DNA from 4 places in the Pantoea alhagi genome. Region 1 is predicted to be linked to each of the others. Evidence: predicted binding sites of a transcription regulator. Region 1 holds the regulator's gene; each other region holds the start of a gene.
The links. The regulator PurR, encoded in region 1, represses purine synthesis genes. The targets are predictions, from matches to a motif close to CANGCAAACGTTTGCNTG.
Positions count from the first base shown of each region.

Region 2: a site for PurR is predicted at 1,712-1,729, ahead of guaB (IMP dehydrogenase). Genes of this name have one in related genera too.
Region 3: a site for PurR is predicted at 1,509-1,526, ahead of purT (formate-dependent phosphoribosylglycinamide formyltransferase). Genes of this name have one in related genera too.
Region 4: a site for PurR is predicted at 1,693-1,710, ahead of B1H58_RS00110 (amino acid aminotransferase). Genes of this name have one in related genera too.

Region 1 is NZ_CP019706.1:3,813,491-3,816,881, forward strand. It holds gene B1H58_RS17990 (C40 family peptidase) at 1-543, shown strand, start outside; gene cydH (cytochrome bd-I oxidase subunit CydH) at 603-692, opposite strand; gene purR (HTH-type transcriptional repressor PurR) at 977-2,002, shown strand; gene punR (DNA-binding transcriptional activator PunR) at 2,038-2,946, opposite strand; gene punC (purine nucleoside transporter PunC) at 3,058-3,391, shown strand, end outside.
Region 2 is NZ_CP019706.1:2,672,889-2,676,279, forward strand. It holds gene B1H58_RS12510 (glycoside hydrolase family 31 protein) at 1-210, shown strand, start outside; gene xseA (exodeoxyribonuclease VII large subunit) at 250-1,620, opposite strand; gene guaB (IMP dehydrogenase) at 1,790-3,256, shown strand; gene guaA (glutamine-hydrolyzing GMP synthase) at 3,325-3,391, shown strand, end outside.
Region 3 is NZ_CP019706.1:3,402,343-3,405,733, reverse strand. It holds gene B1H58_RS16050 (tellurite resistance TerB family protein) at 92-763, opposite strand; gene B1H58_RS16045 (YebG family protein) at 1,089-1,430, opposite strand; gene purT (formate-dependent phosphoribosylglycinamide formyltransferase) at 1,570-2,748, shown strand; gene B1H58_RS16035 (bifunctional 4-hydroxy-2-oxoglutarate aldolase/2-dehydro-3-deoxy-phosphogluconate aldolase) at 2,785-3,391, opposite strand, start outside.
Region 4 is NZ_CP019706.1:24,260-27,650, reverse strand. It holds gene B1H58_RS00115 (MBL fold metallo-hydrolase) at 1-396, shown strand, start outside; gene B1H58_RS00110 (amino acid aminotransferase) at 438-1,628, opposite strand; gene ompF (porin OmpF) at 1,815-2,954, opposite strand; gene asnS (asparagine--tRNA ligase) at 3,255-3,391, opposite strand, start outside.

The sequences.
Region 1 (3,391 bases):
AGCGTGAAAAAAAGCAGCCTCAAGAAAATCAGCAGCAAAAAAGGCTTGCAGCGCTATGGTCGCCAGCGTGGCGATAAGAAAACGGCAGCGGCCAGGCGGGGGCCGCTGGAGATGAGCAAAGCGCACCGTGAACGCTATCAAAAAGCGCGTGAAACCGCGATGAACAAACTGATGAGCCAGTTAGGAAAGCCCTATTTATGGGGAGGCACCTCACCCCATACCGGCTTCGACTGCAGCGGTCTGGTCTGGTATGCCTATAAAGATGTGGTGAAATTCAAGATCCCCCGCACCGCGAATGAAATGTATCATCTGCGTGATGCGGCCCCCATTAACCGTGAAGCGCTGGAAAAAGGCGATCTGGTGTTTTTCCGCATCAATAACCGTGGCGCAGCCGATCACGTTGGCGTCTATCTGGGCAATGGTCGTTTTATCCAGTCGCCGCGTACCGGTAAAGATATTCAGATTAGCCAGCTTAGTGATGATTACTGGCAGCGGCACTATGTTGGCGCGCGTCGCGTTATGACGCCGCGCACCATTCGCTAACGCGTTGCGCAACAAAAAAGCCTGTCTCATGACAGGCTTTTTTATACTTCGCGCGGCGCTCAGTGCATAACGGCAGTGAAGCTAAACGCCATAATCATCAGCAATGCCACGACGGTAGTACCTATTGATAGTTTTAAATCGGTGTTCATCTGGCCTCTCCTTTACCCACATAAATTGTAACGTTATAGATTTTCCCATACTCCCTGGTAAAAATCTCGTTTTCTTTGCGCCAGCTTGGTAGAATCCCCGCCTTGCGTTGCGCAACGACAAAAAACCACCGTTGGCAGCCCTTTTTTAAAGACGTCCCGCCAGTCAGACGTACCTCAGCCCGCATAATGACAACCTCAACGCGCGCTGAATAACGCTATGTGGACGCAAACGATTAACATTAGCCTTATCAAAATATTAGGATAGGCGCAGGAGTATCTTTTTAATGGCAACAATCAAAGATGTCGCGAAGCGTGCCGGCGTTTCCACCACCACGGTATCGCACGTCATCAATAAAACCCGTTTTGTCGCGGAAGAAACCCGTGAGGCCGTGTGGGCAGCCATCAAAGAACTACACTATTCGCCCAGTGCGGTCGCACGCAGCCTGAAGGTTAACCACACTAAATCGATCGGTCTGCTGGCAACCTCGAGTGAAGCGCCCTATTTTGCTGAAATTATTGAAGCGGTAGAAACGCGCTGTTTCGCCAGTGGCTATACCCTGATTTTGGGCAACGCCCATAACGATCTACAAAAACAGCAGGCTTATCTGTCAATGATGGCGCAAAAGCGCGTGGATGGTCTGCTGGTGATGTGTTCTGAGTATCCTGAAGCACTGCTGAAAATGCTTGAGGAAAACCGCAATATTCCCATGGTGGTCATGGACTGGGGCGAATCCCGCGGCGATTTTACCGATACCGTGCTGGATAACGCTTTCGAAGGCGGCTATCTCGCCGGGCGCTATTTGATTGAGCGCGGTCATCGCGATATCGGCGTGATCCCAGGTCAGATGGAACGTAATACCGGTAGTGGACGCTTTGCCGGCTTTGTAAAAGCGCTGAATGAGGCCAACATCCCGGTACGCGAAGAGTGGATTGTACAGGGTGACTTCGAACCTGAGTCAGGCTATCGCGCCATGCAGCAAATTCTGGCGCAAAAGCAGCGCCCTACCGCCGTGTTCTGCGGCGGGGATATCATGGCAATGGGCGCGATTTGTGCAGCGGATGAAATGGGGTTGCGCGTGCCGCAGGATATTTCGGTTATCGGTTACGATAATGTGCGCAACGCTCGCTATTTTACCCCGGCGCTGACTACCGTCCACCAGCCCAAAGAGCAGCTGGGCGAAACCGCCTTTGATATGCTGCTGGACAGAATCACCAGCAAACGCGAAGAGCCGCAAACCATAGAGGTTCATCCCACGCTGATTGAACGTCGCTCCGTCGCCGACGGCCCTTTCCGCGACTATCGTCGTTAATGCGATGGCTCAGAAAACCTCCTTTTCTGAGCCTGTTACTCTTCACGCAGCCATTCCCGGTTGATTGTTTCCGTATCGCCAAGATAGTCCAGCAACCAGCGCAGTGCAGGTGAATCGCTTTGCTCCGACCAGCTGACGCAACAGAAGCTGTCGGGGAACGGCACCGGCAGCATCAGCTCCGTTAGCTGCCTGGCTTTAAGCAGCGGCGCGGCAAAATGACCGGGAACCATGCCCACGCACAGCCCGGCACGCAGGCAATCAAACGCGCTTTCCCAGTCCGGCACTACCAGGCGACGCTGATTATCCAGTGTCCAGGTAGTGCGCCGGGGCAACGCGCGGGAAGTATCCTCCAGCACCAGCGACGGCCATGGGCGAATATCATCCTCCTGTAGCGCAGTGGTAATGCTGGCTAGAGGATGATCAATGCTAACCACACAACGCCAGTTCAGCGCGCCCATATCGCGGAAGGCGAAGCGCCCTCCCACCGGGATCGCCTGTGTCGCGCCGATCGCCACATCAACCCGTTCATCCGCCAGCGCATCCCAGACGCCGTTAAAAACTTCCGGCGTGATCAGCAGCTCCATATCCGGAAAATGTCGGTAAAAATCGAGCACCAGCTGGCGGGTACGCTGCGGCTTAACGATGCGATCCACAGCAATGCTTAACTGCCCGCGCCAGCCGTTCGCTACCTGCTGGCACTGGCGTCGCGTGGCCAGCATTTTTTTGATAACAGCCCGCCCTTCACGAATAAAAAGCTCTCCCGCCTCCGTTAATACCACGTCCCGATGACGTCGTTCGAAAAGCGGCACCGCCAGCCAGGATTCCAGCTGACGAACCGTATAGCTGATAGCTGAGGGTACACGATGTAACTCTTCGGCGGCGGCGGAAAAGCTGCCATTGCGTGCTACGGCATCCACCACTTCCAGTGCATATTCAGACCACATTTTTTGCCTGCAAAAATTTTGATATCAATCGGCAAATTTTAGCGTTTCACATTCAGAAAAACATCCTTTACCCTCGCGCCGTCTGTTCACCTGCTTATAAATGAGAAAGAGATGTCTGCTTCAAAAGGATTTATGCTCTATCTGGCGCTACTCAGCACGCTGGGTTTTCTGGCCACCGATATGTATCTGCCTGCGTTTACTGCCATGCAGGCGAGTTTTCACACTTCCGCTGGCGTGATTAGCGCCAGCCTGACCGTGTTTTTAGGCGGCTTTGCCTGCGCTCAGCTTTTGTGGGGACCGCTTTCCGATCGTTATGGTCGTCGGCCAATATTGCTGTTGGGCCTTGCGCTGTTTGCGCTGGGCTGCGCGGGCATGCTGTGGGCGGATGCCACCTGGCAGATGTTGACCCTGCGCTTTATTCAGGCGGTTGGCGTATGCGCGGCGG
Region 2 (3,391 bases), 1.1 Mb from region 1:
GAGGATGACGGCGAAAGCCATGCCTGGCGGCAGGGCAATGCGCTTTGGCTGCGCTGGCGCATCTGTTGTAGTACGACGCGCATTGAGCTGAATGTGGAGCGGGAAGGACGCTATCAGCCCGCCTGGCGACGTTTAACTGTTACGCTGCCGCCCGATGAGCAGCGCCAGCTTTGGATTAACGGCGAGCTTACTTCAGCCTATCATCTGTAGTTGAACGGGTAACAGGCCATTCAGGCGCGTAATGGAGCGTTAGGTTTGCTTCTTACGCGCTTTTTTCAATAGTGTAATGGTTTTCACTTCACTCTCTATCCAGCCATCCTGCAGTCGGGTTTGCAACGTTTCGCCAGGCTGTATCTGTCGGGTCTTTTTAAGCACTTCGCCTTGTGGCGTTTGCGTCACGCTAAAGCCGCGCGCCAGCGTCGCCAGCGGGCTAACGCCTTCCAGATGCGCCACCAGCACACCAAAATGTTGTTTCTCTGCACTCAGCCGCTGCTGCATCGCCTGCGTCAGGCGATAATGCCATTGCTGAAGCTGCTGCTGCGCCCGGTTAATATTGCGTTGTGGCTGCTGGGCCGTCAGGCGCTGCGCCAGACGATCCTGCTGACGCGAGGCGTTACGCAACTGTAGCTGCATCGCCTCGTCCAGCCGACGCTGCAGGCGGAACAGCGTGGTTTGCTGGCGCGCCAGCCGCAGCTGCGGATGCTGTTGCTGCAGACGATGCTGCAAGCGGGTAAAGGTACGCTGCTGCTGGGCAAGATAGTAATCCATCGCCATCTCCAGCCGCGTCTGCTGCGACTGAAGCTGACGCAGCAATTCCACCTGATTACGGCTAACGATTTCCGCCGCCGCAGAAGGGGTGGGCGCGCGCAGGTCGGCGACAAAATCGGCAATAGTCACGTCTGTTTCATGGCCTACAGCGCTGACAACTGGAATACGACTGGCAAAGATAGCGCGTGCCACACGCTCATCGTTAAAGCACCATAAATCTTCCAGCGAGCCGCCGCCACGTCCCACAATCAGCACGTCACACTCATTACGCAGGTTTGCCAGCTCAATGGCACGCACAAGGGCGGCAGGCGCCTCGTTACCCTGTACCACCGTTGGATAGATGATTACCGGTAGCGAAGGATCGCGACGATGCAGCACACGCAGCACATCGTGCAGCGCTGCGCCGGTAGCGGAGGTTATTACTCCAACCTGACGCGCCGGATCGGGCAGCGGTTGTTTATGCTGCTGCTCAAACAGGCCTTCTGCCGCCAGCCGCTGCTTTAACTGTTCAAATTGCTGTTGCAGCAGTCCTTCACCCGCCGGATGCATGCTCTCCACAATCAGCTGATAATCGCCGCGTGGCTCATAGAGCGTAACCGTCGCGCGCACCAGCACCTGTTGGCCATGCTGCGGACGAAAGGTCACGCGCCGGTTGCTGTTGCGGAACATCGCGCTGCGCACCTGAGCGGTATCGTCTTTGAGCGTAAAGTACCAGTGGCCGGAAGCGGGCTGGGTAAAATTGGAGATTTCGGCGCTGAGCCAGATATGCCCCATCTCGCCTTCCAGCAGCTGACGCACCGTGGTGTTAAGGCGGCTAACGGTAAAAATATTGGCGGAAGGAGGTAGCGACATGTGATAGGGATCAAATAATAAATCAGCGAGTTAATTAACCGATACTACATGGCTGATACAGAGGATCAAGACATTTTCTGAAAAAAAGCTGGAGGCAACCGATTACGCCCTGTATAATGCCGCGGCAATATTTTATCTGTTCTCATTCACCCCAGGTTGAGATATTGCCATGCTACGAATCGCTAAAGAAGCACTCACTTTTGACGACGTTTTGCTCGTTCCTGCTCACTCTACTGTCCTGCCTAACACGGCCGACCTCAGTACCCAACTGACCCAAAAAATTCGTCTGAACATTCCAATGCTCTCTGCTGCTATGGATACCGTGACCGAAGCCGGTCTGGCTATCGCACTGGCGCAAGAAGGCGGGCTGGGCTTTATCCACAAAAATATGTCCATCGAGCGCCAGGCGGAAGAAGTGCGCAAGGTGAAGAAACATGAAAGCGGCGTGGTGACCGATCCACAAACCGTACTGCCGACCACAACGCTGCGCGAAGTAAAAGAACTGACCGAGCGTAACGGCTTCGCAGGTTATCCGGTGGTGAGTGATGATAACCGACTGGTTGGCATTATTACCGGTCGTGATGTGCGCTTCGTGACCGATCTGAACCTGCCGGTAACGGCGGTGATGACGCCGAAAGAGCGCCTGGTTACGGTGAAAGAGGGTGAGGCGCGTGAAGTCGTGCTGCAGAAAATGCACGAGAAGCGCGTCGAAAAAGCGCTGGTAGTGGATGAGAGTTTCCGTCTGCTGGGCATGATTACCGTAAAAGATTTTCAGAAGGCCGAGCGTAAACCGCTGGCCTGTAAAGATGAGCATGGTCGCCTGCGCGTTGGCGCAGCGGTAGGTGCCGGTGCCGGTAACGAAGAGCGCGTGGATGCGCTGGTTGCCGCAGGCGTTGACGTGCTGCTGATTGACTCTTCTCATGGTCATTCCGAAGGCGTACTGCAGCGCATTCGCGAAACCCGCGCTAAATATCCCGATCTGCAAATCATCGGCGGCAACGTAGCCACCGGCGCAGGCGCTCGTGCGCTGGCTGAGGCGGGCGTAAGCGCGGTGAAAGTCGGTATCGGCCCGGGCTCTATCTGCACCACCCGTATCGTGACCGGCGTCGGCGTACCGCAGATCACGGCGGTTTCTGACGCGGTCGAAGCGCTGGAAGGCACCGGCGTGCCGGTTATTGCCGATGGCGGCATTCGTTTCTCCGGCGATATCGCCAAGGCGATCGCGGCTGGCGCTTCCTGCGTAATGGTAGGCTCAATGCTGGCCGGTACGGAAGAATCACCGGGCGAAATCGAACTTTATCAGGGCCGCGCGTTTAAATCCTATCGCGGCATGGGCTCGCTGGGCGCGATGTCTAAAGGCTCTTCCGACCGTTACTTCCAGAGCGACAACGCGGCGGATAAACTGGTGCCGGAAGGGATCGAAGGCCGCGTGGCTTATAAAGGTCGCCTGAAAGAGATCGTTCATCAGCAGATGGGGGGCCTGCGCTCCTGCATGGGTCTGACCGGTTGCGCCACCATTGAAGAGCTGCGTACCAAAGCTGAATTTGTTCGCATTAGCGGCGCGGGCATTTCGGAAAGCCACGTGCATGACGTGACCATTACGAAAGAGTCTCCGAACTACCGCATGGGATCTTAATCCCGAACCTTTCTCGCCCGGCCTCAGCCGGGCGCTTTTATTAAGTCTATCGCCCTGGAATTGCCTTAATGACGACGGAAAATATTCATAAGCACCGTATTTTAATCCTCGATTTTGGTTCTCAGTACACTCAGC
Region 3 (3,391 bases), 410 kb from region 1:
AGACCATGATTGCCAAGCGGCAGCGGTAAAAAGCAGGTAAGAGAGAAGTAGCAGCCCGTCGCCAGACTGCGACAGGCCTTAACTGCGGCGTTCAGGAAGGAAGTTTTTCTTTTTCGGTACGAATATCTTTCTCAATATCTTCGCGCACATCTACAGGGATCTTCAGCGCATCGCCCAGCTCTTTCAGGTAGCTGCGTTCCATAAAGTGATCGACATCGATAGCCGCACAGCTCAGGAAATAGAGTTCCAGCGCCTCTTCCTCGTTTTTTATTCCCTGCGCCAGCCAGTGCGGGTCCAGTGGACGGTTGATCGCCTGCTGAATCAGCGCCTCCGCCTGCTCGCCGTACCCTGCCTGATGGATATTTTGCTCAATGGCTTTACGTTCCTCGCCATCAATATGTCCGTCGCTTTTTGCAGCAAACACCAGCGCGGTGATTAATCGTTCTGCACGCTGATCCACCGGTGTCGCCTGCTGACCAAACTCAGGCTCACCCTGATGGGCTTCGCGCACCCGCTGCTTGTATTTATTCCACAGCAGAACGCCTGCCGCCGCGCTGCCGCCAATCACCAGCGCATTTTTGCCATATTTGCTTAACAGATTACGGGAAGATTTATTGGAGATAAGCATTCCGGCCAGGCCACCGAGCGCGCCAGGCGCCAGCATTTTACTTAACCCTTCGCTGCCGCCCTGCGCTTTTGCGCCCGCGTTGCCAATTGCCGTATTGCTTAACATTTTTTGCACCTGCTGCAGCCAGTTACTCATAATCTCTCCTTTTTTGATGTGTGCCTTAGTGTGAAGCACCGGACGTCAAGAAGCGTAAGCGAGAGCAAATAGCAGAAAACGCCGCGCCGGATATTTCCGGAGCAGCGTCAGGTGATTAGCAACGGGCCGCTCGCGCCAAAGATCGCCCGTGGTTGAGCGAAAACGCGCCATCGGAGCTGTGGGTCTACATCGCTACATCACCCTGCCTGTCCTGTATAAAACAGGACGGGATGAGACGGGAGCGCTCATCCCACTCTGCTTAAGATCGTTATCAGGAAAGTGTGGCTGATATTCAACAGGCTGCAATGTTAATCAGGCTGGTCAATCAGGCGGCCTTCACTGCGCGTACTTTTTTTGCCGTTTCGTCCTGTGCTTTACCGTCATCTGTTTCCGTTGCGGTAGCTTTCGCGGCTTTTACCGCTGGCTGCGCTTCCGGCAGCTTGCTGGTACGCAAAATGTGCTGAACGGCATCTTTTTGTTCTGCCAGGAACAGCCCCAGTTTTTCCAGTTGCGCTTCCTCCAGTGGCAGTTCACTTTGTATCAGCCAGTCAGTAAAAGCTTCTGCCATATCGAGCATTTTGTCGTATGCGTCTGCTTCTTTTTTACTGGCAAATGTCATTTTTTCTTCACCTTTTCTGACCACAACAAATTTGGTTTCAACAGCCATGACTCACCTCGGGTTATACTGTATTTTTATACAGTATAACAGGCCAAACAGTGAGATCAAGTTTTCCCTGCAGCTGCCAACGCAAACGTTTTCGTATATACTGCGCGCGTTTTTACTCTTCACTTTTCAGGTAGGTACTATGACGATTCTTGGAACTGCGCTGCGTCCGGGTGCGACGCGCGTGATGCTGTTGGGTTCAGGTGAACTGGGCAAAGAAGTGGCAATCGAATGTCAGCGTCTGGGCGTTGAGGTGATCGCTGTTGATCGTTATGCCGATGCGCCGGCCATGCATGTTGCCCACCGCAGCCATGTCATTAATATGCTGGATGGCGAAGCGCTGAAAGCGCTGATTAACCAGGAGCGCCCCGACTTTGTGGTACCGGAAATTGAAGCTATCGCCACCGATATGCTGATTGAGCTGGAGCAGCAGGGACAGCGCGTAGTGCCAGCCGCTCAGGCGGCGCGTCTGACCATGAATCGTGAAGGTATTCGCCGTCTGGCAGCTGAAACGCTGGGCCTGCCTACCTCCAGCTATCGCTTTGCCGACAGTAAAACCGCTTTTATCGCCGCGGCAGAAGAGATTGGTTTCCCCTGCATCATTAAACCGGTCATGAGCTCTTCCGGCAAAGGCCAAAGTTTTATTCGTGATGCGTCACAGCTGGAAAAAGCGTGGGACTATGCGCAACAGGGCGGACGCGCCGGAGCGGGAAAAGTCATTATTGAAGGCGTGGTAACATTTGATTTTGAAATTACCCTGCTTACCGTAAGCGCCGTGGACGGCATCCACTTCTGCGCGCCTGTCGGCCATCGTCAGGAAGATGGCGATTATCGTGAATCCTGGCAGCCGCAGCAGATGAGCCCGCTGGCATTAGCACGCGCTGAGCAGATCGCTGAAAAAGTGGTTAAGGCGCTGGGTGGCTTTGGGTTATTTGGCGTTGAGCTCTTTGTCTGCGGTGATGAGGTGATCTTTAGCGAAGTTTCGCCGCGCCCGCATGATACCGGCATGGTAACGCTGATTTCACAGGATCTCTCTGAGTTTGCCCTGCATGTACGTGCCTTTTTAGGCCTGCCGATTGGGGCGATTCGTCAGTACGGCCCCGCCGCGTCAGCGGTTATTTTACCGGAGCTGCAGAGCAACAATGTCAGCTATAGCGATGTGGAAAAAGCATTAGGTGCCGGTCAACAGCTGCGGCTGTTTGCTAAACCGGACATCGACGGCAAACGGCGCATGGGCGTAGCGCTGGCCACTGCAGAAAGCGTTGAGGAAGCGGTTAGTCGCGCGGTTGCGGCAGCGGCGGCGGTCAGGGTAAGCGGTTAAGGAAACGGCTCTCCCGCGGTGGGAGAGCCATTGTATTTAGCGAGCGCCAGCTACTGCTTCACGTGCCAGCTCGGTAATACGCTGATAGTCGCCCGCTTCCAGCGCATCGTTCGGCACCAGCCAGGAGCCGCCGATGCAGAGTACGCTTTTCAGCGCCAGGTAATCACGATAGTTAGCTGGCGAGATACCGCCGGTTGGGCAGAAACGCACCTGCGGGAAAGGCCCGCCGATCGCCTGTAAAGCTTTTACGCCGCCGTTGGCTTCTGCCGGGAAAAATTTAAATTCGCGCAGGCCATACTGCATCCCGGTCATCAATTCAGAAACGGTGCTGATACCTGGAATTAACGGAACGGTACCTTCTGTGGCCGCCTGCAGCAACGGTTCGGTAATGCCCGGGCTGATAACAAACTGGGCGCCTGCCGCCGTGACTTCCGCCAGCTGCTGAGGATTTATCACCGTTCCGGCACCGACGATAGCGTCCGGCACTTCCTGAATAATGGCTTTCAGCGCATCCATCGCCACCGGCGTGCGCAAAGTCACTTCCAGTACGCGAACGCCGCCCGCCACCAGCGCTTTCGCCATCGGCACCGCATGTTCCAGTTTGTTGACTACAATAACCGGCACCACCGGTCCCGTGGTCAGG
Region 4 (3,391 bases), 450 kb from region 1:
CCGCACAAACTCGATGCCTTCTGGCTGGAAGCTTTGCCAACGCAAAGTCAAATGTTTGGTCTTGCAGAATGCGCGCCGCTTACGCCCGATCGCTGGCTGGAAGAAGGGGAGACGGCACAGGTTGGCAATGCGACGTTGGAAGTTTTGCACTGTCCTGGCCATACACCCGGTCATATTGTTTTTTATCACCGTGCCGGGCGGTTATTGATATCCGGCGACGTTATTTTTAACGGCGGCGTAGGTCGTACAGATTTCCCACAGGGTAGTCACCAGGCGCTGATTGATTCCATTAAAAATAAGCTGCTGCCGCTTGGCGATAATATCACCTTCATTCCTGGTCATGGGCCAATATCCACTTTAGGCCGTGAGCGTATCAGTAATCCTTTTTTAATCTGAATAAAAAATGGGCCCGCAGGCCCATTTTTTACGTCATCGTTTTATAAAACCGCAACGATTGCTTCGCACAGGGCGGCCATATTATCTGGCGTCATGCCAGCTACGTTAACACGTCCTGAATTCACTGCATAAACGCCAAACTCTTCACGCAGGCGAATCACCTGATCTTTACTCAGCCCGCTAAAAGAGAACATCCCGTTCTGATGTGTAATGAAGCTGAAATCGCGGTTAGCGCCTTTTTCCTGGAGCGTATTCACAAACAGCTGACGCATGCGATGAATGCGCTGACGCATATCCGTTAACTCCTGCTCCCAAATCGCACGCAGCGCATCATTACCAAGAATGGTGGCAACAACGGCGGCACCATGCGCCGGAGGATTAGAATAGTTTGCGCGGATAGTATATTTAACCTGGCTGAACGCGGTATCGGCTACGCTGGCATCTGCCGCGACCAGTGTAAAGGCACCCACGCGCTCATTATAAAGACCAAAGTTTTTGGAGTATGAACTGGCGACGATGAGTTCTTCATGGCAGGCAGCAAAAATTCTCAGGCCTTCGGCATCTTCTTCCAGGCCACGCGCAAAGCCCTGATAGGCAAAATCAAACAGCGGCAGCCAGCCACTCGCCTTTGACAGCTGCGCCAGCTGGGCCCACTGTTCTGCGGTAGGATCAATACCCGTTGGGTTGTGACAGCAGCCGTGAAACAGCACTACGTCTCCTGCTTTAGCACCACGCAGGCTGGCCAGCATCGCGTCAAAATCGAGCTGATGGTTCTCTGCATCATAATAATCATATTCGCATACTTCGAGACCGGCAGCGCTGAAGACGTTTTTATGGTTTGGCCAGCTGGGGTTGCTGATCCAGACGCGTTTTGCGCTGGTTTGCGTCGCTAAAAAATCGGCGGCTACGCGCAGGGCACCGGTTCCGCCTGGCGTCTGGGCCGTGCGGGCGCGTTTTGCGCTAACAATGGCGCTCTCCTGTCCAAACAGCAGTGTCTGGGTGCAGCGGGCAAAGTCAGCCAGGCCATCAATGCTGAGATAATTTTTCGTGGTTTCGTTTTCCAGCAGGTACTGCTCGGCTTTTTTAACGCTGGTTAATACCGGCGTTTGCCCGGTTTCATCTTTATAGACACCGATGCCAAGGTTGATTTTATTCGGGCGGTCATCGTTGCGGAAAAGATCGGCTAAACCAAGAATGGGATCGGCGGGTGCAGCAGTGATATTTTCAAACATGTGAGAGGTCCGTAAGCTTCAAGAAAAGCGAAATGAAGCCTCAGGTTAACGCCAGAAAGTTGAAAAGCCAACCGTTTGCGAGAAAAAGAATAGTGAACAGAAGTGCGGGAAGAGGGCAAATAAAAACGGGGCCTTTGGCCCCGTTTTTTAACCTTAGCAGCGCAATATGCTCTGCGGCAGGCGGACTTAGAACTGGTAAACCAGGCCCAGTGCTACGATATCATCAGTATTCAGACCCAGCGCGTTATCATCATCCAGCTGGTTGATACGGTAGTCAACGTAGGTAGACATGTTTTTGTTGAAGTAGTAGGTTGCGCCCACATCAACATATTTGATCAGGTCAGTATCGCCGATACCTTCAATGTCTTTGCCTTTAGACTGAACGTAGGCGATAGACGGACGCAGACCGAAGTCGAACTGGTACTGAGCAACAACTTCAAAGTTTTGCGCTTTATTTGCAAAACCAAACACGCTATCACCACCACCCAGGGAAGCAGTGAACGGAGTCGCATTACGCGTTTCGCCGTACATAGCTGCCAGGTAAATGTTGTTAGCATCGTATTTCAGCGCTGTTGCCCAAGACTCAGCAGTTTTACCCTGACCATAAGTACGGGTAACTGCTGGACTCACGTTGTTACCGTTGGAGTCTTGAACATTATAAATACCAGTGCTCTGCTGGTTAGTACGGTCACTAGCACTATAGCCAGCTGCAAAGCCTACACCGATTGGTGTTTCATAAGAGGTTGAAACACCCCAGCCGTCACCGTTAGAACGACGGGCATCATCACGCTCGTTTTTGCCCTGATACTGAACGGCGAAGTTCCAGCCATCAACCAGACCAAAGAAGTTGGTGTTGCGGTAAGTCAGCAGACCGGTGCTACGACCGTTCATGAAGTTATCGGAGTAACTTGAATCACCACCGAACTCCGGCAGCATATCGGTCCAGCCAATAGCGTCATATACTACGCCGTAGTTACGACCGTAATCGATTGAACCGAAGTCGCCGAATTTCAGGCCAGCAAAGCCCAGACGGGTTTTGTTACCATCCTGAGCGTCAGAACCTTCAGAATTGTTTGCCTGAACGTTATATTCCCACTGGCCGAAACCGGTCAGCTGGTCATTGATCTGAGTTTCGCCCTTAAAACCGAAGCGAACGTAAGTTTGATCGCCATCATTGCCACTATCGTCAGAAAAGTAATGCAGGCCAACTGCTTTACCGTACAGATCCAGCTTGTTACCGTCTTTATTATAAATTTCTGCTGCATTGGCTGCACCGGCAGCTAACAGAGCAGGGATAACCACTGCCAGAATGTTGCGCTTCATCATTTTTTATTACCCTCATTGGAGTTATTTGGACACCTGCCACTGCCGTCAAGAATTATTTACAAAGGCTTGATCAGAGTTTGGTGTCTTCCTGTGTCTGCAGGCATCTTTCCATTCGCCGCCAGGTAATTCTACCTCGAAAATGCTACTAAACCCTAATAGTGGTTTCAGAAAGAAAATATGTATTACAAAATGTAAAATTAACGGAACTTTGTGAGATATCTCAAAATTTACAAAAATAAAAAAAGGCTGACAGAGTCAGCCTTCATATATATATGAATTTCTTATATTTAATGACAGTTTTTAGAAACTGGCATTACGCGGTGTGCGTGGGAAAGGAATAACATCCCTTACATTTTGTACACCGGTGACATAAGCGATCAAACGTTCAAAGCCTAAGCCAAAACCAGAGTGGGGCACGGTGCCATAACGACGCAGGT